Regions from separate parts of the Streptomyces sp. NPDC001828 genome, predicted to be linked through region 1. Evidence: riboswitches for the same ligand, from Rfam matches in the RefSeq annotation. Region 1 holds a riboswitch; each other region holds the start of a gene.
What was found. Region 1 has a riboswitch for thiamine pyrophosphate ahead of thiC (phosphomethylpyrimidine synthase ThiC). Riboswitches for the same ligand answer to the same signal wherever they lie in the genome.
Positions count from the first base shown of each region.

Region 2: another riboswitch for thiamine pyrophosphate. It lies ahead of thiO (glycine oxidase ThiO); the one in region 1 lies ahead of thiC (phosphomethylpyrimidine synthase ThiC).
Region 3: another riboswitch for thiamine pyrophosphate. It lies ahead of ACFYZA_RS18780 (thiamine ABC transporter substrate binding subunit); the one in region 1 lies ahead of thiC (phosphomethylpyrimidine synthase ThiC).

Region 1 covers NZ_JBIATV010000007.1:181,350-190,799, reverse strand. Annotated here, with positions in the region: gene ACFYZA_RS21145 (IclR family transcriptional regulator) at 1-520, shown strand, start outside; gene ACFYZA_RS21140 (SsgA family sporulation/cell division regulator) at 623-1,057, shown strand; gene ACFYZA_RS21135 (YibE/F family protein) at 1,062-2,405, opposite strand; TPP riboswitch at 2,477-2,611, shown strand; gene thiC (phosphomethylpyrimidine synthase ThiC) at 2,604-4,382, shown strand; gene ACFYZA_RS21125 (hypothetical protein) at 4,448-5,293, opposite strand; gene ACFYZA_RS21120 (metallophosphoesterase) at 5,467-6,633, opposite strand; gene ACFYZA_RS21115 (LacI family DNA-binding transcriptional regulator) at 6,885-8,018, opposite strand; gene hisC (histidinol-phosphate transaminase) at 8,427-9,450, shown strand, end outside.
Region 2 covers NZ_JBIATV010000002.1:953,185-962,634, reverse strand. Annotated here, with positions in the region: gene ACFYZA_RS11285 (DUF4126 domain-containing protein) at 1-134, shown strand, start outside; gene ACFYZA_RS11280 (phytoene desaturase family protein) at 165-1,676, shown strand; gene ACFYZA_RS11275 (hypothetical protein) at 1,702-2,532, opposite strand; gene metF (methylenetetrahydrofolate reductase [NAD(P)H]) at 2,595-3,512, opposite strand; gene thiE (thiamine phosphate synthase) at 3,643-4,299, opposite strand; gene ACFYZA_RS11260 (Rv2175c family DNA-binding protein) at 4,405-4,770, opposite strand; gene ACFYZA_RS11255 (NAD(P)/FAD-dependent oxidoreductase) at 5,073-6,296, opposite strand; TPP riboswitch at 6,416-6,528, shown strand; gene thiO (glycine oxidase ThiO) at 6,526-7,707, shown strand; gene thiS (sulfur carrier protein ThiS) at 7,704-7,904, shown strand; gene ACFYZA_RS11240 (thiazole synthase) at 7,907-8,701, shown strand; gene pknB (Stk1 family PASTA domain-containing Ser/Thr kinase) at 8,802-9,450, shown strand, end outside.
Region 3 covers NZ_JBIATV010000006.1:73,951-83,400, reverse strand. Annotated here, with positions in the region: gene pyrH (UMP kinase) at 1-438, shown strand, start outside; gene frr (ribosome recycling factor) at 562-1,119, shown strand; gene ACFYZA_RS18790 (phosphatidate cytidylyltransferase) at 1,119-2,225, shown strand; gene rlmN (23S rRNA (adenine(2503)-C(2))-methyltransferase RlmN) at 2,316-3,422, shown strand; TPP riboswitch at 3,514-3,632, shown strand; gene ACFYZA_RS18780 (thiamine ABC transporter substrate binding subunit) at 3,715-4,812, shown strand; gene ACFYZA_RS18775 (ABC transporter permease) at 4,890-6,503, shown strand; gene ACFYZA_RS18770 (ABC transporter ATP-binding protein) at 6,503-7,531, shown strand; gene ACFYZA_RS18765 (fumarylacetoacetate hydrolase family protein) at 7,806-8,663, opposite strand; gene ACFYZA_RS18760 (YidC/Oxa1 family membrane protein insertase) at 8,797-9,450, opposite strand, start outside.

The DNA of each region.
Region 1 (9,450 bases):
GCAGAATCGTCGCAGCAAGATCGCCGACTCCCTGGTGCGCTGGCGGGACTCCATCGGGGTGCCCGTCTACTTCGCCGTCTATCGCGAGGGCGAGATCGAGATCGCCGGGGTCGCCGACACCCCCGCCGCGCCCGCCGTCGAGGAGTGGGCCGACTTCCGCGAGACCGGGCATGCCCACGCGATCGGCCAGTGCCTGCTCAGCCAGCTCGACGAGCGCACCCGCGAGGACTACCTGGACCGGCATCCGGTCGAGGCCATCACGCCCTTCACCGTGCGGGACCGCCGCAGCCTTCTGGAGCGGCTGGCGGCTACGGAGCGTATGCAACCCGTGATCGAACGGCAGGAGTACGCGCTGGGTACGGTCTGCGCGGCGATCCCCATCACGGCTGGTTCCAGTGCCGCCACCATGGCCATTTCCGTACCCCTTCACCAGGAAGAACGCCTGATTCCGGCCATCGAGCAGCTACGTGGGGAAGTGGGCGGCCTGTTCAGTTCCCTGGCGCTCTCTATCAGTATCTGAAATATCACTCCTTGTGATCTGTTTGGGCTTCCAGCACGATTACGTCAAGAGGGCCATGCGGGATCATTCCTGGCCAGTTCCGGCTAGAGCGGGGTACGTGCGGTGCGTGAATCGGTTCAGGCAGAAGTGATGATGAGCTTCCTCGTCTCCGAGGAGCTTTCCTTCCGGATCCCGGTGGAGCTGAAGTACGAGGCGACGGACCCCTATGCGGTGCGCATGACCTTCCACCTTCCCGGCGACGCGCCTGTGACCTGGGCTTTCGGTCGGGAGTTGCTGCTCGACGGCATCAACGGGGCGACCGGGGACGGCGATGTGAGGATCGAGCCCACTGAGCCCGAGGAGCTCTCGGACGTACGCATCCGGCTCCAAGTGGGTGCCGATGCCGCCCTGTTCCGGGCGGGTGCGGCGCCGCTCGTCGCCTTCCTCGACCGCACCGACAAGCTCGTACCGCTGGGTCAGGAGTGGACGCTCGGAGACTTCGACGAACACCTGGAGGACGCGCTCGGGCGCATCCTCGCCGAGGAGAACGCGGGCTGATCCCCTACTTCTTGCGGCGGTGGCCGCCTCCGCCGCGAGTTGCGCCCACGCGCGGCGCGGTGGCCGCCGGCCCCGGCCGGTCGGCGGAGACCACCAGGGCGGCGAGCGCCGTGGTCAGCGGCACCGAGGCGACGAGGCCGATCGAGCCGACCAGGGTGCGGACGATCTCCTCGGCGACGAGCTCGCTGTTGGCCACCGTGCCCACGCTGCTCTGGGCGATCGAGAACAGCAGCAGCAGGGGCAGGGCGGCGCCCGCGTAGGCGAGCACCAGGGTGTTGACCACCGACGCGATGTGGTCGCGGCCGATCCGGATGCCCGCCCGGTACAGGCCGCGCGGGCCCATGGTCGGGTTCGCCTCGTGCAGTTCCCACACCGCCGACGTCTGCGTGACCGTCACGTCGTCGAGCACGCCGAGCGAGCCGATGATGACGCCGGCGAGCAGCAGCCCTGACATGTCGATGTTCGGGTAGAGGCCGTGGATCAGACCCGTGTTGTCGTCGGTGTTGCCGGTGAGCGAGGCCCAGCCGATGAAGAGCGAGCCGAGCAGCCCGATCAGCATCAGCGAGACCAGGGTGCCGAGGACGGCGACGGAGGTGCGCGCGGACAGGCCGTGGCACATGTAGAGCGCGATCAGCATGATGGCGCTCGCCCCGACCACCGCTACCAGCAGCGGATTGGAGCCCTGCAACACCGCCGGAAGGATGAACAGGGTCAGCACGGCGAAGGAGACCACCAGGGCGACCAGCGCCATCACCCCGCGCAGCCGTCCGACGGCCACCACCGCGAGCGCGAAGATCCCGGCGAGCAGCGCCATCGGGAACCGGCGGTTCACATCGGTCACCGAATACTGCAGGTCGTGGGGTGCGTCGGGGGCGTACGCGACGATCACGCCCTGGCCCGTGTGCAGCTGGCGCGGGGAGTCGGGCTGGACGATCTCGGTGAAGGTGCGACCCTTCTCCTTGCCCGAGGTGACCTCGACCGTGGCCTTCTTGCACAGGCGCTGTTCGGCGGTCCTGGCCCGCTGGCTCTCGGCGGTGGAGGTGTCACCGTTCGACGGAGCCTGACCGGCGTTGACCGTTTTGCAGTCGACTTCGTCGACTTTGATGACCTTGGCCTGCTGCGTCTGACGGTCGAAGCCGACACCGGTGCGCTGGTGCGGCGGGGCGCCCCCTGGCCAGAGCACCACGAGACCCACAAGTACCGCTGTGGAGAAGGGAATCAGCACGGCGGCGATGACCTTGCGGAGGTGCTTGGAGACGGGGGCGGCGGGCCCGTGCGCGTGGGAGTGGCCGTGCCCGTGGCCGTTTCCGCCGTGCTGGTGCGGAGAGTGCGGTTCTGGTGAGGTCACCGCACGATCATCGCAAGAACAGAGGGGGCCCTCTGTTCAGCGCGCCAGTGATGACGCTAGCGTGGTGACACCTTTGCACACGCGGGAGCTCGGAGCACCGGGCTGAGAGGGCGCTGAAAACCGTACGAACCGTACGGAAGAGGCTGCGCCGACCGCCGAACCTGTTACCGGGTAATGCCGGCGTAGGGAGTAGGTCTCATGACCATTCAGGACGCACGCACGCCTGCCTCCAGCACAGCGGAGAGCGGGAAGTCCATCGGCTGGCACAAGGGGTACGTGGAGGGATCGCGCCCCGATCTCAAGGTGCCGGTCCGTCAGGTGCACCTCACCAACGGCAAGGCCGTGACGCTGTACGACACCTCGGGCCCGTACACCGACCCGGGCGTCGAGACCGACGTCCGCCGAGGTCTCGCCCCGCTCCGCGAGAACTGGATCATCGGGCGCGGCGACACCGAGGAGTACGCGGGCCGGCCGGTCCGCCCCGAGGACGACGGCATCAAGCACACCTCGCCGCGCGGCGGGCTCAAGAACCTCGACGCGGTCTTCCCCGGCCGCCCGCGCCAGCCCCGCCGGGGCCGTGGCGGCCAGGCCGTCACCCAGCTCGCGTACGCCCGCCGGGGCGAGATCACCCCGGAGATGGAGTACGTCGCGATCCGCGAGAACGTCTCTCCCGAGGTCGTCCGCGAGGAGATCGCGGCGGGCCGCGCCGTGCTGCCCGCCAACATCAACCACCCCGAGATCGAGCCGATGATCATCGGCAAGCGGTTCCTGGTGAAGGTCAACGCCAACATCGGGAACTCCGCGGTCACCTCCTCCATTGAGGAAGAGGTCGACAAGATGACGTGGGCCACGCAATGGGGCGCGGACACGGTCATGGACCTCTCCACGGGCCGCAACATCCACACCACCCGCGAGTGGGTGCTGCGCAACTCCCCCGTCCCCATCGGCACGGTGCCGCTCTACCAGGCGCTGGAGAAGGTCGACGGCCGTGCCGAGGAGCTGACCTGGGACATCTACAAGGACACGGTCATCGAGCAGGCCGAACAGGGCGTCGACTACATGACGGTCCACGCCGGCGTGCTGCTGCGCTACGTTCCGCTGACCGCCCGCCGCAAGACCGGCATCGTCTCGCGCGGCGGCTCGATCATGGCGGCCTGGTGCCTGGCGCACCACAAGGAGTCCTTCCTGTACGAGAACTTCGAGGAGCTCTGCGAGATCCTCGCGGCCTACGACGTGACGTACTCGCTGGGCGACGGCCTGCGGCCCGGCTCCATCGCGGACGCCAACGACGAGGCGCAGTTCGCCGAGTTGCGCACGCTCGGGGAACTCAACACGATCGCCAAGCGTCACAACGTACAGACGATGATCGAGGGCCCGGGACACGTCCCGATGCACAAGATCAAGGAGAACATCGATCTGCAGCAGGAGATCTGCGAAGAGGCCCCGTTCTACACCCTGGGGCCGCTGACCACCGATGTGGCGCCCGCCTACGACCACATCACCTCCGGCATCGGTGCGGCGATGATCGCCTGGTGGGGCACCGCGATGCTCTGCTACGTCACGCCCAAGGAGCACCTCGGCCTGCCCAACCGTGACGACGTGAAGACCGGCGTCATCACGTACAAGATCGCCGCCCACGCGGCGGACCTGGCCAAGGGGCACCCGGGCGCGCAGGAGTGGGACGACGCGCTCTCGGACGCCCGGTTCGAGTTCCGCTGGGAGGACCAGTTCAACCTGGCCCTCGACCCGGACACCGCCCGGGAGTTCCACGACGAGACGCTGCCCGCGGAGCCGGCCAAGACCGCGCACTTCTGCTCGATGTGCGGTCCGAAGTTCTGCTCGATGAAGATCTCCCAGGACATCCGGCGCGAGCACGGCGGCGACCTGAAGTCCGACGAGATCGAGGCCGGAATGGCGGAGAAGTCCAAGGAGTTCGCGGACGCGGGCAACCGGGTCTACCTGCCGATCGCCGACTGAGGCGATGCGGCCCTCGCGCTGCCCCGGGAGCGGACCGCTCCCGGGCGCGGCGTGCGCCCGCCGGATCAGTCCGGCTGGTGCTCGGGTCCGCCGAAGTCGGGGCTGGTGAAGTCCGGGCTGGTGAAGCCCGCGTGGCGGGTGGGGGAGCCGCCCTCGTCCGGGCTGTCGAAGCCCGGGCGGTCGTAGCCCAGCGTGGGAATGCGGCCGATCGGGCGGCGTGGCGCGGGGGCGCTGGGATCGACGCTCGGATCGGCGAGCGCGTCGCGCAGGAACGGGTAGATGCCGCGCTCCAACAGGGCGTGGCGCCAGGCCTCGCGGGCGCGGGCGAGCTCCTGGGTGCGTTCGTCCGGGGCGTCCGCCTCGCTGTCCTGGTCGATGGCCACGACCTGGGTCGCGCCGTTGCGCACGGCGGTGATCAGCAGTCCGACGGCGGCGGCGAGTATCGCGGCGGCGGTCAGCGCGCCGAAGAACCAGCCGGCCGTCAACATGGTGTCGGCGAAGGCGGGTTGGGGCCTCAGCATCTTCAGGATGTAGCCGACCAGCAGGAATATCGCGGCCGCGGTGCCCGCGAGCACCGGGGCGAGGACCGCGACGACGGCGCCGACGCCCGCGCCCGAGGGCTCGAGGACGGTGCCCTCGGCGGCTGTCAGAACGGAGTCGTGCGCGGTGGATCCGGCGTGCGCGCGCAGCTCTTCGCGCGCCTGGACGTAGTGCTCGTACTCGGCGGCCGCCCGCTCGGTGACGAACGTGCCGGCGGCTAGCACCATGGTGCGCAGCTGCACGGCGTTCAGGCGATCGCCGATCCCGGACAGCTCGGGCCGTTCATGCGCGGTGCGCAGTGCCTCGTCGAGAATCCGCTCGAACTCCGGGCGGTCCTCGGTGAGCAGGTGCGGAGCGCTGTTCATGTGCATCCCCCGATGCTCCGTAGGGCCGGGATGCCCGCCTGAGGAACGGGCAGTTGGGCGGAAACGGAGGAGAGCCTGCTACGGATAACCCGATGGTAGAGCCGCTACGGCACGGGGTGACAGGGTGTTTCCGGAAATGGCATACCCGGCGCTTTGCTGAACGCCTTCCCGGTCAACCGTCAGTCATGCAAAGGGAGTTGCTGGACCAGCAGCTTTCCGGCCATGGTCACTCCGCCGTCCATGGCAATGGCGAGACCGTCGGCGTACACGTGCGGGCCCTCGACCACCGGGCGCGAGTCCTCCTCGCCGTCCTCGGTGCCGACCTCGCCGAGCAGATACGGAATGGGGCTGTGGCCGTGCACCACGCGCTGCCCGCCGTACGCCGAGAGCAGCTCGCGGGCGGCCTGCGGGCCCGACTCGTCGCGGAAGGCGAACCGCTTGGTGAACTTGCGGAACAGGTCCCAGCACTCGTCGGCGTCGCCCCGGTTGAGGATGGCGTGGACGGTGTCGTTGACCGCCTCGATGGAGTCGCCGTACTCCAGATAGGCGGTCGTGTCGGAGTGCATCAGCAGGTGGTCGTCCTCCTGCTCGATCGCGTCGAGCCGTGACATCCACTGCAGGTGTACGTCCTGGAGCCGGTCCATGTCGGCCTTCTGGCCGCCGTTGAGCAGCCAGGCGGCCTGGAAGGTGGCGGTGCCCGCACCGGAGTTGACCGGGGTGTCGGCGAACCGCTTGGCGCCGATGAGCAGCAGCTCGTGGTTGCCCATGAGCGCCTTGCAGTAGCCGCCGGCGGCCGCGGCCTCGGCGGAGAGCCGCATGACCAGGTCGATGACGCCGATGCCGTCGGGGCCTCTGTCGGTGAAGTCGCCGAGGAACCAGAGCCGGGCGGTGCCCGCCGCCCAGTTGCCGGACTCGTCGATGAGGCCCTGGGCCCGCAGCGCGCCCAGGAGTTCGTCGAGGTAGCCGTGGACGTCGCCCACGACGTACAGCGGGCCGGGGCCCTCGGGGGTCCCGGCGGCGAGGGGCTCGACCGTCGGCAGCTTGACCGTGTCGCCGCGCTGGATCACCGGGAGGTCGCGGGCCGTCGGCGTGTAGCCGTCCGGCTCGTCACCCGAATAGGTGGCCGCGTCGGGCGCCGGCGGAGGAGTGACGGGCGCGGGCGACTCCGGATGGCCGGCGGGCGGCTGCTGGTGGAAGAGCGGCACCGCGGGCTCCGGTCGTGCGGCCGGTTCCTCCGGCGGTGGCACGGGGGTCTGTTGCGCATACGGCGGCACCCGGAAGTCACGCAACGTCTCCGTCCGCACGGGTCCCTGACCGGCCCCCTGAGTCATCGACCCCTCCACCACCGTCGCGCCGCCGTACACCCTGGGAGCCGCCAGGTCGGGCGGGGATCCGTGGTGTCGTGCGCCCATCATAGGAATGCGCCTCATGCTGTGTGACGCACCAGGGGTGGTCAATCCGGGTGCGAGCGGTGTTCGCGGGTGGTTATGTCCGCAATCTGGTGGTCTAGTCCAGGCTGATGCCTGCTATTCGTCCCTGCGATTGGGACAGGGCTGTGTCCGATGCCGGACGGCTGGGGCCGCCGTCCGGCCGGAGTTCACTCCTTGCCCGGGCCCGGCTGGTTGTCCTTGGCCGGCGATCGGGGCGGGCTGACCGTGGTGCGCGGGGGCCTTCGCTGGGAGGAGGTGCGCACGATCAGTTCGGTCGGTATCACCTGCTCGATCGGATGACCGTTGTCGATCCCTTCGATCGCGTCGATGAGCAACTGAACGACGGCCGTGCCGATGCGGCGCGGTTTGAGCGAGAGCGTGGTGATGGGCGGTTCGGTGGTCGCGTACACGGTGGACTCGCTGCAGCACACGAGCAGCAGGTCCTCGGGCACGCGCAGCCCGTAGCGCCGGGCGGCGGCGAGCAGATCGGTGCCGTTGGGGTCGAAGAGTCCGTAGACGGCGTCGGGCCGGTCCGGACGGGCGAGCAGCCGGTCGGCCGCGACGGCGCCCGCACAGGGGTCGTGTGCCGGGTAGGACTCGTACACGGGGTCCTGGCCGACGCGTTCGCACCAGCTCAGATAGGCCTCGGTGGAGAGCCGGGTGTAGGTGTCGGTGGTGGTTCCGGTGAGCAGGCCGATCCGGCGGGCGCCGGCGGCGGCGAGGTGGTCGAGCAGATCGAGTACGGCGGCCTCGTGGTCGTTGTCCACCCAGGCCGTGACGGGCAGGCTGCCCGCCGGGCGGCCGTCGGAGACGACCGGAAGTCCCTGGCGTACGAGTTCGGTGACGACGGGGTCCTGGTCGGAGGGGTCGATCACGACGGTGCCGTCGAGAGCGACGTTCGACCAGACGTCCGCGGGGCTGCGGCGTGAGGTGGCGGGCAGGATGACGAGGGCGTAGCCGCGCGCCAGCGCTGCGGACGTCGCCGCTCTGGCCATCTCGGCGAAGTAGGCGAATTCGGTGAAGGTGAAAGGTTCATCCCCGTACGTCGTCACGGTCAGGCCGATGAGGCCCGACTTGCCGGTACGGAGCGTGCGGGCCGCTGCGGATGGGCGGTAGCCCAGCCGGTCTGCGACCTCGCGGACGTGGCGGCGGGTGGCGTCGGGGAGCCGGCCCTTGCCGTTGAGCGCGTCGGAGACGGTCGTGATGGAGACACCGGCGGCGGCGGCTACGTCCCGAATACCTGCCCGCCCCAGCCGGCGACCGGTCGACCGGCTCACCTGGTGCTTCCCTGCTGCTGTCATGGCCAGCCGATAGTAGGGCGATGACGGATGGTTGGCCCGGGTGCATATGCACGCGTTGACAGGCACGTTTCTGCATGATCATAAAGGATCAACGGCCTTGTTATGCAAGGGAGTTGGGCGGTATCGCGTCATGGTGAAGCTTGTCGACCCGTGGGCGGCTGCCGACTGTCCGATGTTTCGAAGAGGTCTCAACTCACCTTCACGGGTGACGCGCGCCAGGGCGCGAGCCACCGGCGTGCGCCGTGAACAGGAGCGCTCCCCCCTCCCGGCACGCCCGCCGGGAACCGGTCCCCGTCCCCTATTCGCAGGGAAGCCGAATCCTCATAAGGTGAGGAGCATTGGATGTGTACGGAGCTGTCCGCGGTGGCGGGCGCGGCATCCGTACGGAACGGTCGAGGAGGACCTGCGGTGAGCGAGACGAGCCCCAAGCTGCGCGCCGAGCTGGACGGCATCCCCACCTACAAGCCGGGCAAGCCCGCAGCTTCCGACGGGCCGGTCGCCTACAAGCTGTCCTCGAACGAGAACCCCTACCCGCCGCTTCCGGGCGTGATGGAGAGTGCGGTCGCGGCCGCGGGGAACTTCAACCGCTACCCCGACATGGCGTGCACCGGCCTGATGAACGAGCTGGCCGACCGGTTCGGCGTCCCCCTCACGCACCTGGCCACCGGCACGGGCTCGGTGGGGGTGGCCCAGTCGCTGATCCAGTCCACGTCCGGCCCCGGTGACGAGGTCATGTACGCCTGGCGCTCCTTCGAGGCGTACCCGATCATCACCCAGATCAGTGGAGCGACCTCGGTCCGGGTGCCGCTGACCCCGGGTGACGTGCACGACCTGGACGCGATGGCCGACGCGATCACCGACCGGACCCGGCTGATCTTCGTCTGCAACCCGAACAACCCGACCGGCACCGTGGTGCGCCGGGCCGAGCTCGAGGGCTTCCTCGACCGGGTGCCCTCCGATGTCCTGGTCGTCCTGGACGAGGCCTACCGGGAGTTCATCCGGGACGCCGAGGTGCCGGACGGCATCGAGATCTACCGCGACCGCCCGAACGTGGCCGTCCTGCGCACCTTCTCCAAGGCGTACGGGCTCGCCGGTCTGCGGGTCGGCTTCGCGGTGGCCCACGAGCCGGTCGCGGCGGCGCTGCGCAAGACGGCCGTGCCCTTCGGCGTCAGCCAGCTGGCACAGGACGCGGCGGTCGCCTCGCTGCGCGCCGAGGACGAACTGATGGGCCGCGTCGGCGCGTTGGTGGGCGAGCGGGAGCGGGTCTACGCGGGCCTGGTGCAGCAGGGCTGGACCGTGCCCGAGACGCAGGCGAACTTCGTCTGGCTGCGCCTCGGGGAGCGCACGGTCGACTTCGCCGCCGCGTGCGAGTCGGCGGGCGTCGTGGTGCGGCCGTTCGCGGGCGAGGGTGTGCGCGTCACGATCGGCGAGG
Region 2 (9,450 bases), on a different contig from region 1:
GCAGCCTGCTGCTCATCGGCATCGTGACGCTGGTCGTCCTGTGGCGGAAGATCCGCCGCTTCCGGCGGCGCAGGGCGCAGCGCCGGGAGGAGAAGCGGCTGGCGGCGGCAGGGGTTCCGCGACCGCCGGAGTGACTGTCAGTGGCGGCGGATAAAGTCGCTGGCATGGCACGGATTGCGGTGATCGGCGCCGGTGTGGGCGCCATGGCGGCTGCCGCCCGGCTGGCCGTGGCAGGCCACCGGGTGACGGTGTACGAGCGCTCGTCGACGTACGGCGGCGCGCTGGGACGGTTCGAGCGGGACGGGTTCGCCTTCGACACCGGCCCCGGTCTGCTGCGGCTGCCCGCCGTCTACCGCGACCTGTTCGTGAAGACCGGCAAGGAGCCGCTGGAGAGCGTCGTCGAGCTGACTCCGGTGGACCCGGCCGCGCGCCACCTCTTCGCCGACGGCAGCGAGGTCTCGCTGCCCAACGCCTCGCGCGCGGGCGTGATGTCCGCTTTGGACGACGCCCTGGGCGAAGGCGCGGGCGAGCGCTGGGGGGCGTTCCTGATCCGCGCCCGCGAGGCCTGGGACCGTACGCGCAGGCCCCTCCTGGAGGAGCCGCTGTGGCCCAACTGGGAGGTGCTGGCGCGCGAGCCCTACCCCGCCCCGAAGCAGCGCCGGCTCCTGCGCGCGCCCCGGCAGGCGGCCACGCTCGGCGAGGTCGCCGCGTGGGAGCTGGGCGGCGGCCGGCTCGGCACCCTCCTGGAGGGCTACGCGTTGGAGTACGGCCTCGATCCGGGGACGGCCCCGGCGGCCGCGGCCGTGCTGCCGTACATGGAGCAGACCTTCGGCAGCTGGTACGTGCGCGGCGGCATGCGGGAGCTGGCGCGCGCGGTGCACGAGCGGTGTCTGGCGCGCAAGGTCGGGTTCGTGTTCGGCGCCGAGGTGCGGCGGGTCGTCGAGAAGGACGGCCGGGCCGCCGGGGTCGAGCTGGCCGACGGCACGGTGGCGGAGGCGGAGCACGTGGTGTGCGGCGCCGATCCGCGCGGCCTCGAACGGATGCTGCCCGGAAGGGAGTTGTGGCAGGCGGGCAAGGTGCGTCCGGCCGTCGAGGCCCGGCCGAGCCGTTTCACGGTGCTGCTGGCGCTGCGCGGCGGCCGCCCCGCCGGCGCCGCGCACCGCACGGTGGTGCACTCGCCCAACGCCTCGGCCGAGGCCCGCGCGGGCTTCACCGGCCCGCACGACGCGCCGCCCACGGTCACGGTGCTGCGCCCGGACGACCCGGCGGTGCGGCCCGACGACGGCCACGAGGCGCTGACCCTGACGGCGACGGTCGCCCCGCACGGCCCGGTCGACTGGACGGACGAGGGCCTGGTGCGGCGGTACACGGACGATCTGCTGGCGGCCGCCGTGCGGGCCGTGCCCGATCTGCGCGAGCGGCTCCTCTGGCACGAGTCCCGCACCCCGGCGCACCTCGCGGAGGCGACCGGCGCCGTGGGCGGTTCGGTGTCGGCGCCCTCCCTGGCCGGGGCCGGGGCCGCGTTCCTTCACCCGTCCAACACCACCGCCCTGCCGGGGCTCCACCTCGCGGGCGGCTGGGCGCACCCGGGCGGCGGGCTCGCGCACACCGGGATGTCGGGCGCCCTCGTGACCGGGCTGATCGTGGAGGGGGACGACTTCCGGGGCTCGCGGTGAGCCCCGGGTCCGCCCCGGTCAACGCTCAGTAGCGGTAGGGCTGTTGCTCCGGGTGGTACGGCAGGTCGGGGTGGTTGGGGTCGTACGGCGGCTGGGCCTGCTGCTGGTCGTAGGGCACGTACTCGCCGTCGCGCTGCTGGGGCACCCAGACGCCGCCGGGCGGGGTGTCCGTCCCGTACTGCGCGGCCAGCGGGTCGGGGTAGGACTGCTGGCCGCCGAAGCTGTCGTAGCCGGTGTAAGTGCCGTACGCCTGGCCGCCGTTGCCGATGTACGGGTCCGAGTAGGCGGCGTACTGCTGCTGCCCGGCGCCCGTCTCGTCGTACTGCGGGGCGTAGGGGTCGGCGTACGGCTGCTGCGGGTCGTACTCGCCGTACGGGGGCTGCGCCTCGCCCTGCTGGGGCGCGCCGTAGATGCCGTACTGGCCGGTGTCGTCGGGCATCGGAAGCGGCTCGTAGACCGAATCGGGGTGCGCCGCCTGCCCGTTGGCGTCCAGGGGGCCGGCTTCCGGCGCCTCTTCGTACTGGAGGTCCGAGACCTCGAGGACCGGCTCCGCCGCGGGTGCGCCCCGGCGGCCCGCCTTGCGGCGGCGGCTGGCTCCGGGCCGGCCGCCGATCGCCCAGCCGGTGGAGAAGCCCTGCCGGAAGGAGAGGGTGACGTAGGCCTGCCCGACGGCGAAGGCGATCGCGCCCAGGATGATCACGAGGACGGACGGGACGAGGACGCCGACGACCACGCCCAGGAAGCCGGTGAAGGCGAGCAGCCGCCAGCGCAGCCGCGCCTTGTACTGCAGCAGCACCTCGCCGAGCAGCCACAGCGCGACGATTCCGAACGCGATGTAGAGGACCGTCCAGCCCATGTACGCCCCTCATTCTCCTGCCCCGGGTACAGCTGTCCCCTGACCCGGGTACCGGTTTCCGGCTACGCCTGCTGGTGCAGGCCGAGATTCTCGTAGATTTCGAGCGTCGCCGTGGAGTTGTTGAGGGTAATGAAGTGCAACCCGGGAACGCCATCGGCGAGCAGCCGCGAGCAGAACTCGGTGGCGAACTCGATGCCAATGGAGCGTACAGCGGCCGGATCGTCCTTGACCGCAAGCATCCGGTCCCTGAGGTCCTCGGGGAAGACCGCGGTGCTGAGTTGGGGCAGCCGCTCCAGCTGCTTCACGCTGGTCACGGGCAGGACCTCGGGGATGATCGGGGTCTCGCAGCCGGCCGCCACGACCCGGTCGCGCAGCCGCGAATAGTTCTCGGGCTCGAAGAACATCTGCGTGATGGCGTAGTCCGCGCCGGCGCGGCATTTGTCCACGAAGTTACGGATGTCGGAATCCCAGTCCGTGGAGCGGGGGTGCATCTCGGGGAAGGCCGCGACACCGACGCAGAAGTCGCCCGACTCCCGGATGAGCGAGACCAGTTCGGCCGCGTATGTCACACCCTGGGGGTGCTTGACCCACTCACCCATCGGGTCGCCCTTCGGGTCGCCGCGCACCGCGAGGATGTTGCGGATCCCGGCGTCGGCGTACTGGCCGACCGTGTGGCGCAGCTCGGCGACCGAGTGCCCGACGGCGGTGAGGTGGGCGACCGGCGTGAGGGTGGTGTCCTCGGCGATCTGCTGGGTGGCCTCGACGGTCCCGGTACGGGTGGTGCCGCCGGCCCCGTACGTGACGGAGACGAAGTCGGGGGCTACCGCTTCGACCCGGCGCAACGCGTTCCAGAGGTTCCGCTCGCCCTTCTCCGTCTTGGGCGCGTAGAACTCGAAGGAGTACGTGGTCTCGCCGGTCGCGAGCATGTCGCGCACGGTGCGTGCGCGATCAGTCCTGGTGGAAGCAGTGCCTAGGGCCATACTGGCAGGTTAGTCACGGGGGCCCGGCAGCCCAACCAAACCGGGGTTAAATGTCTCGATTGCCGGACTTCTGTCCACCCCTCGGACACCCATGGACACCCTCGGACGCACCTCCTCGGGCAAGGGGCCCTCAGCGGGCGCCGAGCCGCTCCCGGACCCGCTTGGCGAGGTCGGCGGCGGCCGCGGCCGGGTCGTCGGCCTCGGTGATCGCCCGCACCACGACGACGCGGTCCGCGCCCGCGTCCAGGACCTCGTCCAGGTTGGCCGCGTCGATCCCGCCGATCGCGAACCACGGACGGCCGGTGCCGAGCGAGGCCGTGTACCGCACCAGGTCGAGGCCGGGCGCGTGGCGGCCGGGCTTGGTGGGGGTGGGCCAGCAGGGGCCGGTGCAGAAGTAGTCCACGCCGGGCTCGACGGCGGCCGCGGCGGCCTCCGTCTCCGCGTGCGTGGAGCGGCCGATCAGGACGGTGTCGCCCAGGATCGCGCGGGCGGCGGGCACCGGCAGGTCGCCCTGGCCCAGGTGCAGCACGTCGGCGGCGATGGCGTGCGCCACGTCGGCCCGGTCGTTGACCGCGAGCAGCTTGCCGTGCCGGCGGCAGGCGTCCGCCAGGACGGCCAGGTGTTCCAGTTCCTCGGCGGCCTCCATGCCCTTGTCGCGCAGCTGCACGATGTCCACGCCGGACGCCAGCACGGCGTCGAGGAAGGCGGGCAGATCGCCCTGGCGCTTGCGCGCGTCGGTGCACAGGTAGAGCCGGGCGTCGGCGAGCTGCTCACGGGCCGTGGGCATGGAAGGTCCCCCGTTGTGTTCGTCTTCGGCCGGGCCGCGCGGTGTACGGCCGGGTGGACCGGACCGTACACCGCGCGGCTTTCGGCACTGTCGGGTGGGCTCGGCTCAGAGGGCGAGCGCCTGGGCGCGGCGCTTCACCTCCGTGCCGCGATTCTCGCTGAGGGCCTCGGCGGGGGTGCCGGGCAGCGACGGGTCCGGAGTGAAGAGCCACTCCAGCATCTCCTCGTCGGAGAAGCCGTCGTCCCTCAGCAGGGTCAGCGTCCCGGCCAGGCCCTTGACCACCTTGTCGGTGTCGATGAAGGCGGCGGGCACCTGGAGCGCCCTGTTCTCACCGCGGCGTACGGCGATGAGCTGGCCCTCCTTGACCAGCTGCCGTACGCGCGTCACCTCCACGTCCAGCATCTCCGCGATGTCGGGGAGGTAGAGCCAGGCGGGGACGAGAGCATCAATCTTTGCGTCAATCTCGGTCACGGTCCAAGCGTGCCACCTCGCACGGGCACTCGGTACCGGGGTGGTCCCTCGGGGGCTGTGCCCCCGGGCCCCTTCCTGGGGGCGGCGCCCCCAGGCCCCCTCTCGGGGCCGCGCCCCGGCCCCCTTCTGGGGGCGCTGCCCCCGGGCCCCCGCTCCTCAAGCGCCGGAGGGGCTTCATTCGGTTCTGGTGCGGACCGTGCTCGCTTCTCGCGCAGTTCCCCGCGCCCCCAACCTCCTTTCTGCTGCGGACCGTGCTCGCTTCTCGCGCAGTTCCCCGCGCCCCTGTAGGTGACCCGGCGGCCCTACGCCAGCGTCGTCGACTTCAGCGGGATCGACGGGTCCGCCAGCTTCGAGCGGTCCACCAAGGTGCCCGCGTCGATCAGTTTGCGGCCCTGGGCCAGGTCGCGGGGGCGGCCCACTGCCAGGACCGCCACCAGGGCGCCGTCCCTGAGCCAGCACACGGACCAGGGGGTCGAGGACGGGTCGCCCCGGTGGATCAGTTCGTCGGTGTCGGTGTGGTGGCCCGCGTACTGGACGAAGCGGCCGAACTGCTCGGACCAGAAGTACGGGACCGGGTCGTAGTCCGTGGGGGCCTCGCCCACGATGTCGGCGGCGACCGTGCGCGGGCCCTGAAGCGCGTTGTCCCAGTGGTGCACCAGCAGGCGCTCGCCGAAGCGGGCCGAGGGGAACGAGGCGCAGTCGCCCACCGCGTACACGTCGGGCAGCGAGGTGCGAAGCCGGGCGTCCGCCGTGACCGCGCCCTCCGGGCCGAGCGCGATGTCGGAGCCGGTCAGCCAGTCGGTCGAGGGGCGGGCGCCGATGCCGATGACGACCGCGTCGGCCGGCAGCCGGCGCCCGTCGGCGAGCAGCACCTCGCCCGGCACGACCGCCTGGACGCGGGCGCCGGTGAGGAGCTCGGCGCCGGACTCGGCGTACCAGCCGGTCATGGGGGCGGCGACCTCGGCGGGGAGCACCCCGGCCAGCGGGCGGTCGGCGGCCTCCACCACGGTGACCTCGCAGCCCGCGTCGCGCGCGGCCGTCGCGAACTCCGCGCCGATCCATCCGGCGCCCACCACCACGATCCGGTGCCGCTGGTCGAGGACCGGGCGCAGCCGGCGCGCGTCGTCGAGGGTGCGCAGGAGGTGGACGCCGGGCACCCCCTGGCTGCCGGGCAGGGTGAGCGGTTCGGCGCCGGTGGCGATGACGAGGGTGTCGTAGCCGACCTCGCCCGCCTCGGTCACCACCCGGTGCTCGTCGGGGCGCACCCCGGTGACTTCGAGGCCGAGGCGCAGGTCCACGCCGAGTGCCTCGAAGTCCACCTCGAAGGCCGAACCCTCGGCCTTGCCGAGCAGGACGGCCTTGGACAGCGGGGGGCGGTCGTAGGGCTGGTGGGGTTCGGCGCCGATGAGGGTGATGGCTCCGGTGAAGCCCTGTTCGCGCAGGGCCACCGCGGTCTGTACGCCGGCCATGCCCGCGCCGACGACGACCACGTGCCGCGCTTCGGATTGCGTCTGCTGTTCGCTCACCCGATCACCATAAGCAGCTGACTATTTGTCAGGTAAGGGGCCGGACCCCGCCGGACCCCCCTCGGGCACCCGGACGCTCCCTTACTGCGCGCTGGGGGCTCGGGCTATGGTGGCAGGCGTAAAGCACTCGCGGGAGCCCGGACGCACCGGGCTGAGAGGGAGGCTGGGCGGCCTCCGACCGTACGAACCTGATCCGGGTCATGCCGGCGAAGGGAGGGGCTGGACGCCCATGCGTTCTTCACACAACGGGCCCGGGAACGGGTCCGACGTCCTCGTGGTCGGGGGCGGCATCATCGGGCTCGTCACCGCCTGGCGGGCCGCCCAGCGCGGCCTGGCGGTCACGCTCGTCGACCCCGAGCCGGGCGGCGGGGCCGCCCAGGTCGCGGCCGGGATGCTCGCCGCCGTCACCGAACTCCACTACGGCGAGCAGACGCTGCTCGCCCTGAACGTCGAGTCCGCCCGGCGCTATCCGGCCTTCGCGGCCGAGCTGAGCGAGGTCACGGGCCTCGACACCGGCTACCGCGCCTGCGGCACCCTGGCCGTGGCGCTCGACTCCGACGACCGCGCCCATCTGCGCGATCTGCACGCCCTCCAGGCCGGCTGCGGCCTGGAGTCGGAGTGGCTCTCCGGGCGGGACTGCCGTCGCCTGGAGCCCATGCTCGCGCCCGGCGTGCGCGGCGGGCTCCGCGTGGACGGCGACCACCAGGTCGACCCGCGCCGCCTGGCCAAGGCCCTGGTCGCCGCCTGCACGCGGGCCGGGGTGCGCTTCGCGCACGGCTGGGCCGAGCGGCTCTCGGTGGTACGGGAGCGGGCGGCGGGAGTCGTCCTCGCGGACGGCACCGAGCTCGCGGCCGACCAGGTGGTGATTGCCGCGGGCAGCCTCAGCGGGCGTCTCGCGGGCGTACCGGACGAGCTGCTTCCGCCGGTGCGTCCGGTGAAGGGCCAGGTGCTGCGGCTCACCGTGCCGCCCGCCTACGCGCCGTTCCTGTCCCGGACCGTGCGGGCGGTGGTGCGGGGCAGCGACGTCTATCTCGTACCGCGCGAGAACGGCGAGCTGGTCGTCGGCGCCACCAGCGAGGAGCTCGGCTGGGACACCACGGTCACCGCCGGAGGGGTCTACCAACTGCTGCGCGACGCGCACGAGTTGGTGCCGGGGATCACCGAGCTGCCGCTCACCGAGACCCGCGCCGGGCTTCGTCCCGCCTCCCCCGACAACGCGCCGCTGCTCGGCCCGACCGCGCTGCCCGGGCTGCTGCTCGCCACCGGGCACTACCGCAACGGCGTGCTGCTCACCCCGGTCACCGGCGATGTCATGGCGCACACCCTGACCACCGGTCAACTGCCGGACGAGGCGCGCCCGTTCACCCCCCGACGCTTCACCTCCGCACCCTGGGAGCTGACGACCGCATGACCATCTCCGTCAACGGCGAGCCCCGCGCGCTCGCCTCCGGGACCACCCTCGACGCTCTCGTCGCCGCCCTCGCGCCGTCCCGGTCCGGGGTCGCCGCCGCCGTCAACGAGGCGGTCGTGCCGCGCAGCGCCTGGCCGACGACCACGCTCGACGACGGCGACCGCGTCGAGGTCCTCACCGCCGTGCAGGGGGGCTGACCATGGCCGACGACCTGCTGACCATCGCCGACACCACCTTCGAATCCCGCCTGATCATGGGCACCGGCGGGGCGCCGAGCCTCGACGTCATGGAACGGTCGCTCGCGGTGTCCGGCACCGAGCTGACCACGGTCGCGATGCGCCGCCTCGACCCGCGCGTGCAGGGCTCGGTGCTCTCCGTCCTCGACCGGCTCGGCATCCGGGTGCTGCCCAACACGGCGGGCTGCTTCACCGCGGGCGAGGCCGTGCTCACCGCGCGCCTCGCCCGCGAGGCGCTCGGCACGCACTGGGTGAAGCTGGAGGTCATCGCGGACGAGCGCACCCTGCTGCCCGACCCCATCGAACTCCTCGACGCCGCCGAGGTGTTGGTCGACGACGGGTTCACCGTGCTGCCGTACACCAACGACGACCCGGTCCTCGCGCGCAAGCTGGAGGACGTGGGATGCGCGGCGATCATGCCGCTCGGCTCCCCCATCGGCTCCGGGCTCGGCATCCGCAACCCGCACAACTTCGAGCTGATCGTGGACCGGGCGAACGTCCCGGTGATCCTCGACGCGGGCGCCGGCACCGCATCCGACGTGGCGCTCGCGATGGAGCTCGGCTGCGCCGCGGTGATGCTGGCCTCGGCGGTGACCCGGGCCCAGGAGCCGGTCCTGATGGCCGAGGCGATGCGGCACGCGGTGGAGGCGGGCCGGCTCGCCCACCGCGCGGGCCGCATCCCGCGCCGCCACTTCGCCGAGGCGTCCTCGGCGATGGCGGGGCGGGCGGTGCTCGACCCGGAGCGGCCCGCGTTCTAGCCGTGTTCCGGGGAGTTCCTCGTCACAGCTCGGCTTCAGTACGGCCCCCGGAACGCCCGCGGCGTGAAGGGGGCCGAGCGGCGCTCGTAAACTCTCCCCCGTGGATACGACCCTTCATGACCCCCTCGTCGGGCAGGTGCTCGACGGCCGCTACCGCGTCGACGCGCGCATCGCCGTCGGCGGTATGGCCACGGTCTACCGGGCCGTCGACACCCGCCTCGACCGCGTGCTCGCCCTCAAGGTGATGCACCCGGGCCTCGCCGCCGACGCCTCCTTCGTCGAGCGCTTCATCCGGGAGGCCAAGTCGGTCGCCCGGCTCGCGCACCCCAATGTGGTCGGCGTCTTCGACCAGGGGGCCCAGGACCAGTACGTGTACCTGGCGATGGAGTACATCGCGGGCTGCACCCTGCGCGATGTGCTGCGCGAGCGCGGCGCGCTCCAGCCGCGCGCGGCCCTCGACATCCTGGAGCCGGTGCTCGCGGCCCTGGGCGCCGCCCACCGGGCCGGGTTCGTGCACCGGGACATGAAGCCCGAGAACGTCCTGATCGGCGACGACGGCCGGGTCAAGGTCGCCGACTTCGGCCTGGTCAGGGCCGTGGACTCGGTGACGAGCACCACCGGCTCGGTGCTCGGCACGGTCTCCTACCTCGCCCCCGAGCAGATCGAGCACGGCACCGCGGACACCCGCGCCGACGTGTACGCGTGCGGTGTGGTGCTCTACGAAATGCTGACCGGCGCCAAGCCGCACG
Region 3 (9,450 bases), on a different contig from region 1:
CGCGTCCAGACCGCCATCACGATGGGTCAGGTCGCCGAGCCGTACATCCCGCTGCGGGCCGTACGCCACCTGGAGAAGGGCCGCGTCGTGATCTTCGGCGCCGGCATGGGCATGCCGTACTTCTCCACCGACACCACCGCCGCCCAGCGCGCCCTGGAGATCGACGCCGAGGCCATGCTGATGGGCAAGAACGGAGTGGACGGGGTCTACGACTCCGACCCCCGTTCCAACCCGGACGCGGTGAAGTTCGACGCCCTCGAGTACGGCGAGGTCATCACCCGGGACCTGAAGGTCGCCGACATGACCGCGATCACCCTGTGCCGCGACAACAACCTCCCGATCCTCGTCTTCGAGCTCCTGACGGCCGGCAACATCGCGCGCGCCGTCAAGGGTGAGAAGATCGGCACGCTCGTGAGCGACCAGGGCACCCGGGCCTGACCGGGGGATGGACAATCCCCTGCCGGTCGGACACCGTGCAGGGAAAGACGCTGGTTATCCAGGGCCCAAGGCTCAGGTCGCACTGAGAACTCCCGGCCCATCCAAGACATGCAGGAGCAAGTGGTGATCGAAGAAACCCTCCTCGAGGCCGAGGAGAAGATGGAGAAGGCCGTCGTGGTCGCCAAGGAGGACTTCGCCGCGATCCGCACCGGCCGTGCGCACCCGGCGATGTTCAACAAGATCGTGGCGGACTACTACGGCGCGCTGACGCCGATCAACCAGCTCGCCTCGTTCTCCGTGCCGGAGCCGCGCATGGCGGTCGTGACGCCGTTCGACAAGAGCGCGCTGCGCAACATCGAGCAGGCCATCCGCGACTCGGACCTGGGCGTCAACCCCAGCAACGACGGCAGCATCATCCGCGTGAACTTCCCGGAGCTGACCGAGGAGCGCCGCAAGGACTACATCAAGGTCGCGCGCACCAAGGCCGAGGACTCCAAGGTGTCGATCCGCGCCGTGCGCCGCAAGGCCAAGGACGCCCTCGACAAGCTCGTCAAGGACAAGGAGTCCGGCGAGGACGAGGTCCGTCGCGCGGAGAAGGAGCTCGACGACACCACCGCCAAGTACGTGGCGCAGGTCGACGAGCTGCTCAAGCACAAGGAAGCCGAGCTGCTCGAGGTCTGATGAACGACTCTTCCTGGGGGGCTCCGCCGAGACCCGAATACTGGGGAACCCCCGAGGGGCCTTCCCAGGGGGCGTTCCCGGCGGGGCCTGCATACGATGCGTATGACGCCCCGCCCGTGTCACGGACACAGCCGATGCCCGTCGTGCCCGACACCGGCAGAGGCGCCGAAGACCGCGAACGTGATCTGGGGGCCGCTCTGCCGGGCGGCCCTGACTTCCGCGACGAGACGCCGCAGGAGCCCATGGCAAGCCCTCCGCCCGTGCCGCCCGTGCCCGCCCAGCCGGAGAAGAAGAAGGCGGGCCGCGACCTGCGGTCCGCGATAGGGGTCGGTGTCGGCCTCGGCGCGGTCGTCCTCGCGTCGCTGTTCATCGTGAAGGCCGTCTTCGTGGGGGTCGTCGCGGTCGCCGTGGTCGTCGGACTGTGGGAGCTGACCAGTCGCCTCCAGGAACGCAAGCAGATCAAGGCGCCCCTGGTGCCGCTCGCCGTCGGCGGCGCGGCGATGGTCGTCGCCGGGTACGTCAGCGGCGCCGAGGGCGCGTGGGTGGCGATGGCGCTCACCTCGCTCGCGGTGCTCGTGTGGCGGATGACCGAGCCGCCCGAGAACTACCTGCGGGACGTCACCGCGGGCGTCTTCGCCGCGTTCTACGTGCCGTTCCTCGCCACGTTCGTGGCGATGCTGCTCACCGCGGACGACGGCCCCTGGCGGGTGCTCACCTTCCTGCTCCTGACCGTGGTCAGCGACACGGGCGCGTACGCGATCGGCTGGCGCTTCGGCAAGCACAAGCTGGCGCCGCGCATCAGCCCCGGAAAGACCCGCGAGGGCCTGTTCGGCGCGGTGTCCTTCGCGATGGTCGCGGGCGCCCTGTGCATGGAGTTCCTGATCGACGACGGCACCTGGTGGCAGGGCCTGCTGCTCGGCCTCGCGGTCGCCGCCAGCGCCACCCTCGGCGACCTCGGCGAGTCGATGATCAAGCGGGACCTCGGCATCAAGGACATGGGCACCCTGCTGCCCGGCCACGGCGGCATCATGGACCGCCTCGACTCCCTGCTGCCCACGGCTCCAGTGGTGTGGCTGCTGTTGGCGGTGTTCGTAGGAACTGGCTGACCTGCGTTTTCTTATCGCTTTGAACGGTGAGGGCTCCTCGTCCACAGGACGGCGAGCCCTTTTCCGTACGTCTGAGACACTTGAGGAACCATGCCCAAGCCCGGAGAACTCACTTTCGTCGCCCCCCGCGGAGCCAAGAAGCCGCCGCGGCACCTCGCCGACCTCTCGCCCGCCGAGCGCAAGGAAGCCGTCGCCGCGATCGGCGAGAAGCCGTTCCGCGCCAAGCAGCTCTCGCAGCACTACTTCGCGCGGTACGCCCACGACCCGGCGGAGTGGACCGACATCCCGCTCGCCGCGCGCGGCCGGCTCCAGGAGGAGCTGCTGCCCGACCTCATGTCCGTCGTGCGGCACATCTCCTGCGACGACGACACCACCCGCAAGACGCTGTGGAAGCTGCACGACGGGACCCTCGTCGAGTCCGTCCTGATGCGCTACCCGGACCGGGTGACGATGTGCATCTCCTCGCAGGCCGGCTGCGGTATGAACTGCCCGTTCTGTGCCACCGGCCAGGCGGGCCTGGACCGCAACCTGTCGACCGCCGAGATCGTGCACCAGATCGTCGACGGCATGCGCGCGCTGCGCGACGGCGAGGTGCCGGGCGGCCCGGCACGCCTGTCCAACATCGTCTTCATGGGCATGGGCGAGCCGCTCGCCAACTACAAGCGGGTCGTCGGCGCGATCCGCCGCCTCACCGACCCCGAGCCGGACGGCCTCGGCCTGTCCCAGCGCGGTATCACCGTCTCCACCGTGGGCCTGGTGCCGGCCATGCACCGCTTCGCCGACGAGGGCTTCAAGTGCCGCCTCGCGGTGAGCCTGCACGCCCCTGACGACGAGCTGCGCGACACCCTCGTCCCGGTCAACACCCGCTGGAAGGTCCGCGAGGTCCTCGACGCCGCGTGGGAGTACGCCGAGAAGTCCGGGCGCCGCATCTCCATCGAGTACGCCCTCATCCGCGACATCAACGACCAGGCGTGGCGCGGCGATCTGCTCGGCCGGCTCCTCAAGGGCAAGCGGGTCCACGTCAACCTGATCCCGCTGAACCCGACGCCGGGCTCCAAGTGGACGGCCTCGCGGCCCGAGGACGAGAAGGCGTTCGTCGAGGCCATCGCGGCCCACGGCGTGCCCGTCACCGTCCGCGACACCCGCGGCCAGGAGATCGACGGGGCCTGCGGGCAGCTCGCCGCCTCCGAGCGGTAGTCCCGAGCGGGCCCGGCAGCGCCGCAGTCCGAAGGGCAGAACGGTCGGGGCCATGTCAGGGGCCCCGTGTAACCTGGCTGGAAACATCTGCATATTCCGACAGGGGAGCGCCACAGCGCTGAGAGTGCGGTACCCGCAAGGGATACGGACCGCAGACCCTCTGAACCTTGCCCCGGTCATTCGGGGTAGGAAGTTCGGCGATTACTCAAGCTGTTGCGCCCTGCCCGCACGACCTCGTGTCGTGCGGGCAGGGCCGCGTCTCTTCCTGGTCATCTCCAGGAGGAATGAAGAAATGCGCAGTACCAAGAGGCTCGCGGCCGGCGCTCTCGCCGCCGCCCTCGGGGTCACCACGCTGGCGGCCTGCGGCGGCTCGGACGGCAAGGCGTCCGGCTCGGCCAGTGGGTCCGGCGGCAAGACCGTGACGCTCGTCAGCCACGACTCGTTCAACGCCTCCGACCCGGTGCTCAAGGCGTTCACCGCCGAGACCGGATACACCGTCAAGGTCCTCAAGAGCGGGGACGCGGGCGCCGCCCTCAACCAGGAGATCCTCACCAAGGGCTCTCCGCGCGGCGACGTGTTCTTCGGCGTCGACAACACCCTGCTCTCGCGCGCCCTCGACAACGGCATCTTCACCCCGTACGAGGCCAAGGGCCTGGACCGGGTGCCCGCCGACGTCCAGCTGGACAAGGACAAGCACCGGGTCACGCCCATCGACACCGGCGACATCTGCGTCAACTACGACAAGAAGTACTTCGCGGACAAGAAGCTCAGCCCCCCGCAATCCTTCGACGACCTGATCAAGCCCGAGTACAAGGACCTGCTCGTCACGGAGAACGTGGCGACCTCGTCCCCGGGGCTCGGCTTCATGCTCGGCTCGGTCGCCAAGTACGGCGACGACGGCTGGCAGGACTACTGGAAGAAGCTGAAGGCCAACGGCGTCAAGGTCGTCGACGGCTGGGAGCAGGCCTACAACACGGACTTCTCCGGCTCGGCCGGCGGCAAGAAGGCCGAGGGCGACCGCCCGCTGGTCGTCTCCTACGCCTCCAGCCCGCCCGCCGAGGTGATCTACGCCGACCCGAAGCCGGCCGAAGCCCCCACCGGCGTCGCCACCGGCACCTGCTTCCGCCAGACCGAGTTCGCGGGCCTGCTCAAGGGCGCCAAGAACGAGACCGGCGGCAAGGCGCTCCTCGACTTCCTGATCTCCAAGAAGTTCCAGGAGGACATGCCGCTCCAGATGTTCGTGGACCCGGTCGCCAAGGACGCGGCGCTGCCCGCGGAGTTCACCAAGTTCGGCACGAAGATCACGGAGTCGACGACCGTCGCCCCCGACAAGATCGCCAAGAACCGTGACCAGTGGGTCAAGACGTGGTCCTCGCTCGTCCTGAAGTAGAACGCCCCCCGGGCCGAGCGCGGGCAAACGCGGCGCGGCGCGGTGCGCTGCGCCGCGGCGGCGTGCGGTTCGGCCTCATGGCACTGCCGCTCGCGTTCTTCGCGCTGTTCTTCGCCTGGCCCGTGGCCGCCATCGTCGGCCGCGGGCTCAAGGCGGACGGCGCCTGGCAGTTCGGCCGGATCACCGAGGTGCTCGCCGACCCGGACATCGCGCACGTCCTGTGGTTCACCACCTGGCAGGCGCTCGCCTCCACCGCGCTCACCCTCGTGATCGCGCTGCCCGGCGCCTATGTCTTCGCCCGCCTCGACTTCCCCGGCAAACAGCTCCTGCGGGCCGCGGTCACCGTGCCGTTCGTGCTGCCGACCGTCGTCGTGGGCACCGCGTTCCTGGCTCTGCTCGGCCGTGGCGGGCTGCTCGACCAGCTGTGGGGCGTACGCCTGGACACCACGGTGTGGGCGATCCTGCTCGCGCACGTCTTCTTCAACTACGCGGTCGTCGTACGCACCGTCGGCGGCCTGTGGTCCCAGCTGGATCCGCGCCAGGAGGAAGCGGCCCGCGTCCTCGGCGCGTCCCGCCTCGCGGCCTGGCGCAAGGTCACGCTGCCCGCGCTCGGCCCCGCCGTCGCCGCGGCCGCCCTCATGGTCTTCCTCTTCACCTTCACCTCCTTCGGCGTCGTGCAGATCCTGGGCGGCCCCACCTTCTCCACCCTCGAAGTGGAGATCTACCGCCAGACCGCCGAACTCCTCGACCTGCCGACCGCGGCCGTCCTGACGATCGTGCAGTTCGCGGCGGTCGGTCTGATCCTCGCCGTGCACGCCTGGACGGTGCGCCGCCGCGAGAGCGCCCTCAGACTCGTCGACCCCGCCCAGACCGCACGACGGCCGCGCGGCGCCGCCCAGCGCACCCTGCTCGCCTCGGTCCTCGTGGTCGTCGCGCTGCTGATCCTGCTGCCCTTGGGCGTCCTGATCCAGCGCTCCCTCGACACCCCCGACGGCTACGGATTCGGCTACTACCGGGCGCTCCAGGCCGCCGGTGACAACGGCAGCTTCCTGGTGCCGCCCATCGAGGCGATCGGGAACTCGCTCCAGTACGCGCTCGCCGCCACCGCCATCGCGCTCGTCGTCGGCGGACTCGCGGCGGCCGCCCTCGCCCGGCGCGGCACCGGCCGCCTCATGCGCAGCTTCGACGCGCTCCTGATGCTGCCGCTCGGCGTCTCCGCCGTGACCGTCGGCTTCGGCTTCCTGATCACCCTCGACAAACCGCCGCTGGACCTCAGGACCTCCTGGATCCTGGTGCCGCTCGCCCAGGCACTCGTGGGCACGCCCTTCGTCGTACGGATCATGCTGCCGGTGCTGCGCGCGGTGGACGGACGGCTGCGCGAGGCGGCGGCCGTGCTAGGCGCGTCCCCGCTGCGGGCCTGGCGCGAGGTGGACCTGCCGCTGGTGCGCCGGGCACTCCTGGTCGCGGCGGGCTTCGCGTTCGCGGTCTCGCTCGGCGAGTTCGGGGCGACCGTCTTCATCGCCCGGCCCGACCACCCGACGCTGCCCGTCGCGGTGGCCCGCCTGCTCGGCCGGGCCGGCGACCTCAACTACGGCCAGGCGATGGCCCTCAGCACGATTCTGATGGTGGTGTGCGCGGTGTCGTTGCTCGTCCTGGAACGCATCCGGACCGACCGGAGCGGGGAGTTCTGATGCTGAAGCTCGACGGTGTGACCGTACGGTTCGGACAGCGGGCCGCGCTCGACGCGGTCGATCTGGAGGTCGCCGACCACGAGACGGTGTGCGTGCTGGGGCCCAGCGGCAGCGGCAAGTCGACCCTGCTGCGGGTCGTCGCGGGCCTCCAACCCCTGGACGCGGGACGGGTGTTGCTCGGCGGCGCCGACCAGGCCGGAGTCCCCGTGCACAAGCGCGGGCTCGGCCTGATGTTCCAGGACCACCAGCTCTTCCCGCAGCGCGACGTCGCCGGAAACGTGGCGTTCGGGCTGCGCATGCGCGGGACATCGCGGGCCGAACAGGCGCGCCGGGTCGAGGAGTTGCTCGATCTGGTCGGGCTTCCCGGCGCGGAGCGACGGGCCGTCGCCGCGCTCTCCGGCGGCGAGCAGCAGCGCGTCGCCCTCGCCCGGGCGCTGGCGCCCTCGCCGCGCCTGCTCATGCTGGACGAGCCGCTCGGCCAGCTGGACCGCACCCTGCGCGAGCGTCTGGTGCTCGAACTCCGCGCCCTTTTCGGCCGGTTGGGCACGACGGTGCTCGCCGTCACCCATGACCAGGGCGAGGCGTTCGCGCTGGCCGACCGGGTCGTGGTGATGCGCGACGGCCGCATCGCGCAGAGCGGTACGCCGCTGGAGGTGTGGCAGCATCCGGCCTCCGAGTTCGTGGCCCGCTTCCTCGGCTTCGAGAACGTGGTGCCGGCGACGGTGTCGGGGGCCGTCGCGGCCACCCCCTGGGGGAAGGTGCCGGTGCCTCCCGGCTCCCGGCGGGGCGAGGTGCGCCTGCTGGTCCGGCCCGGCGGCATCCGTCTCGTTCCCCCGCTCGACGGCCTGGCCTGCGAGGTCGTCTCGCGCACGTTCCGGGGGAGCCATGTGGCGCTCCAACTGCGGCCGGTCGACGGGCCGTTGCTCGAGGCCGAGTGCGACTTGGCGGGGGCGCCGGAGGTCGGCTCCGGAGTGGGGGTCGCCTTCGCGGCGGGCGGGGTCGTGGTGCTGGGGGAGGGGGAGGGGTAGGGGGCTGTCGGGCTGTCCGGGGTGCGGGGGGGGGGGGGGCCCCCCCCCCCCCGGGGGGCCCCCCCCCCCCCCCCCCCCCCCCCCCCCCGCGGGGGGGGGGGGGGGGGCGGGGGGGGGGGGGGGGGGCGGGGGGGGGGGGGGGGGGGGGCCCCCCGCCCCCCCCCCCCCGGGGGGGGCCCCCCCCGCGGGGGGGGGGGGGGGGGGGGGGGGGGGGCAAAAAGGGGCGAAGGGCCGCAGGCCCGAGCCCCCCAACCCCCCACCCCCGCCGGAGGCGCTACGCGTCCTTGAACACCTGCCGCTGCCGCCCCATCCCCGACACCTCCAGCTCCACGACGTCCCCCGACCGCAGGTACGGCTTGGGCTCGGGCTGCCCCATGGCCACGCCCGCGGGCGTACCCGTGTTGATGACGTCCCCCGGGTACAGCGTCATGAACTGGCTGACGTACCGGACGACCTCCGCGACGGGGAAGATCTGCTGAGCCGTCGTCCCGTCCTGCCGGAGCTCCCCGTTGACCCAGAGCTTGAGCGAGAGCGCCTGCGGGTCCGGGACCTCGTCCCGGGTGACCAGCCACGGCCCGAACGGGTTGAACGTCTCGCAGTTCTTGCCCTTGTCCCACGTGCCGCCACGCTCGATCTGGAACTCCCGCTCCGACACGTCGTGCGACACCGCGTACCCGGCGACGTACGCCAGCGGGTCCTCGTCGTCACTCACGTACCGCGCGGTGCGGCCGATGACGATGGCGAGTTCGACCTCCCAGTCCGTCTTCACCGAGCGGCGCGGCACGAGCACCGTGTCGTTCGGCCCGACGACCGTGTCCGCCGCCTTGAAGAAGACGACCGGCTCGGCCGGGATCGCCGCCCCCGTCTCCTCGGCGTGGTCGTGGTAGTTCAGCCCGATGCACACGACCTTGCCGATCCGCCCCACCGGCGGCCCGACGCGCACACCGGCGTCGTCGAGCGCGGGCAGCACGCCGGTGTCCGCCGCGGCACGTATCCGGTCCAGGGCGAACTCGTCGGCGAGCAGTGCGCCGTCGATGTCGCCCACAAGGCCGGACAGGTCCCGCAGGGTCCCGTCGGCGTCGAGCAGCGCCGGACGCTCCTCACCGGCGTTGCCTACGCGCAGCAGCTTCATGGTCAGTCTCCCTTGGTCGAGCCGGGCCCGGCCGATGGGTAGCGGCCATCGGAGGATCGTCCGATCCTCCAAGGTGTACGTCCAGTCCGCAAGACCCCGTTCACAAACTGGACCGTAACCAGGGTTCGGGGTGCTATGCGGCGGCGGCCAGCGCGGCCGGCGCGGGCAGCACGTCCCGGTAGAGGAAGGCCCGCTCGACGGCGGTCCAGGTGGTGCTGGTCACGACGTAGAGCGCGGCGGCGAGCGGCACCACGGCGACGGTGAACAGGGTCGCGAAGGACAGCAGCGGCATGAACTTGTTCATCGCCGCCATCCCCGGCACCGCGTCCTGCCCGCCCGGCGCGGCGACGGGGTTGGCCGCCATCTGCCGCTTCATCCGCCGGAAGTTGAACGTGGCCACGGCCGCGACGACCGCGAACAGCACGACGTAGACGAGGCCCTGCGCCCCGAAGACCCCGCCGTGCGCGAGCGCGTCCGTCCAGCGCCCGCCGAGCGGAGCCTCGAAGAGGGTGTGGTCGAGCAGCGCGTTCGCCCTGCCGCCGATCCGAGCGCTGGAGAACAGGTGGTAGAGCAGGAAGAACGCCGGCATCTGCAGCAGGCTGGGCAGGCAGCCGGACAGCGGGGACACCTTCTCGGCGGCATGCAGCTCCATGACCGCTTTCTGGAGTGCCTTGCTGTCCTTGCCGTGCTTCTCGCGCAACGCCGTCAGCTGCGGCCTCAACCTGGCCTGCGCTTTCTGACCGCGCGCTGCCTGCCGCGACAGGGGGTGAACAGCGAGACGTACAAG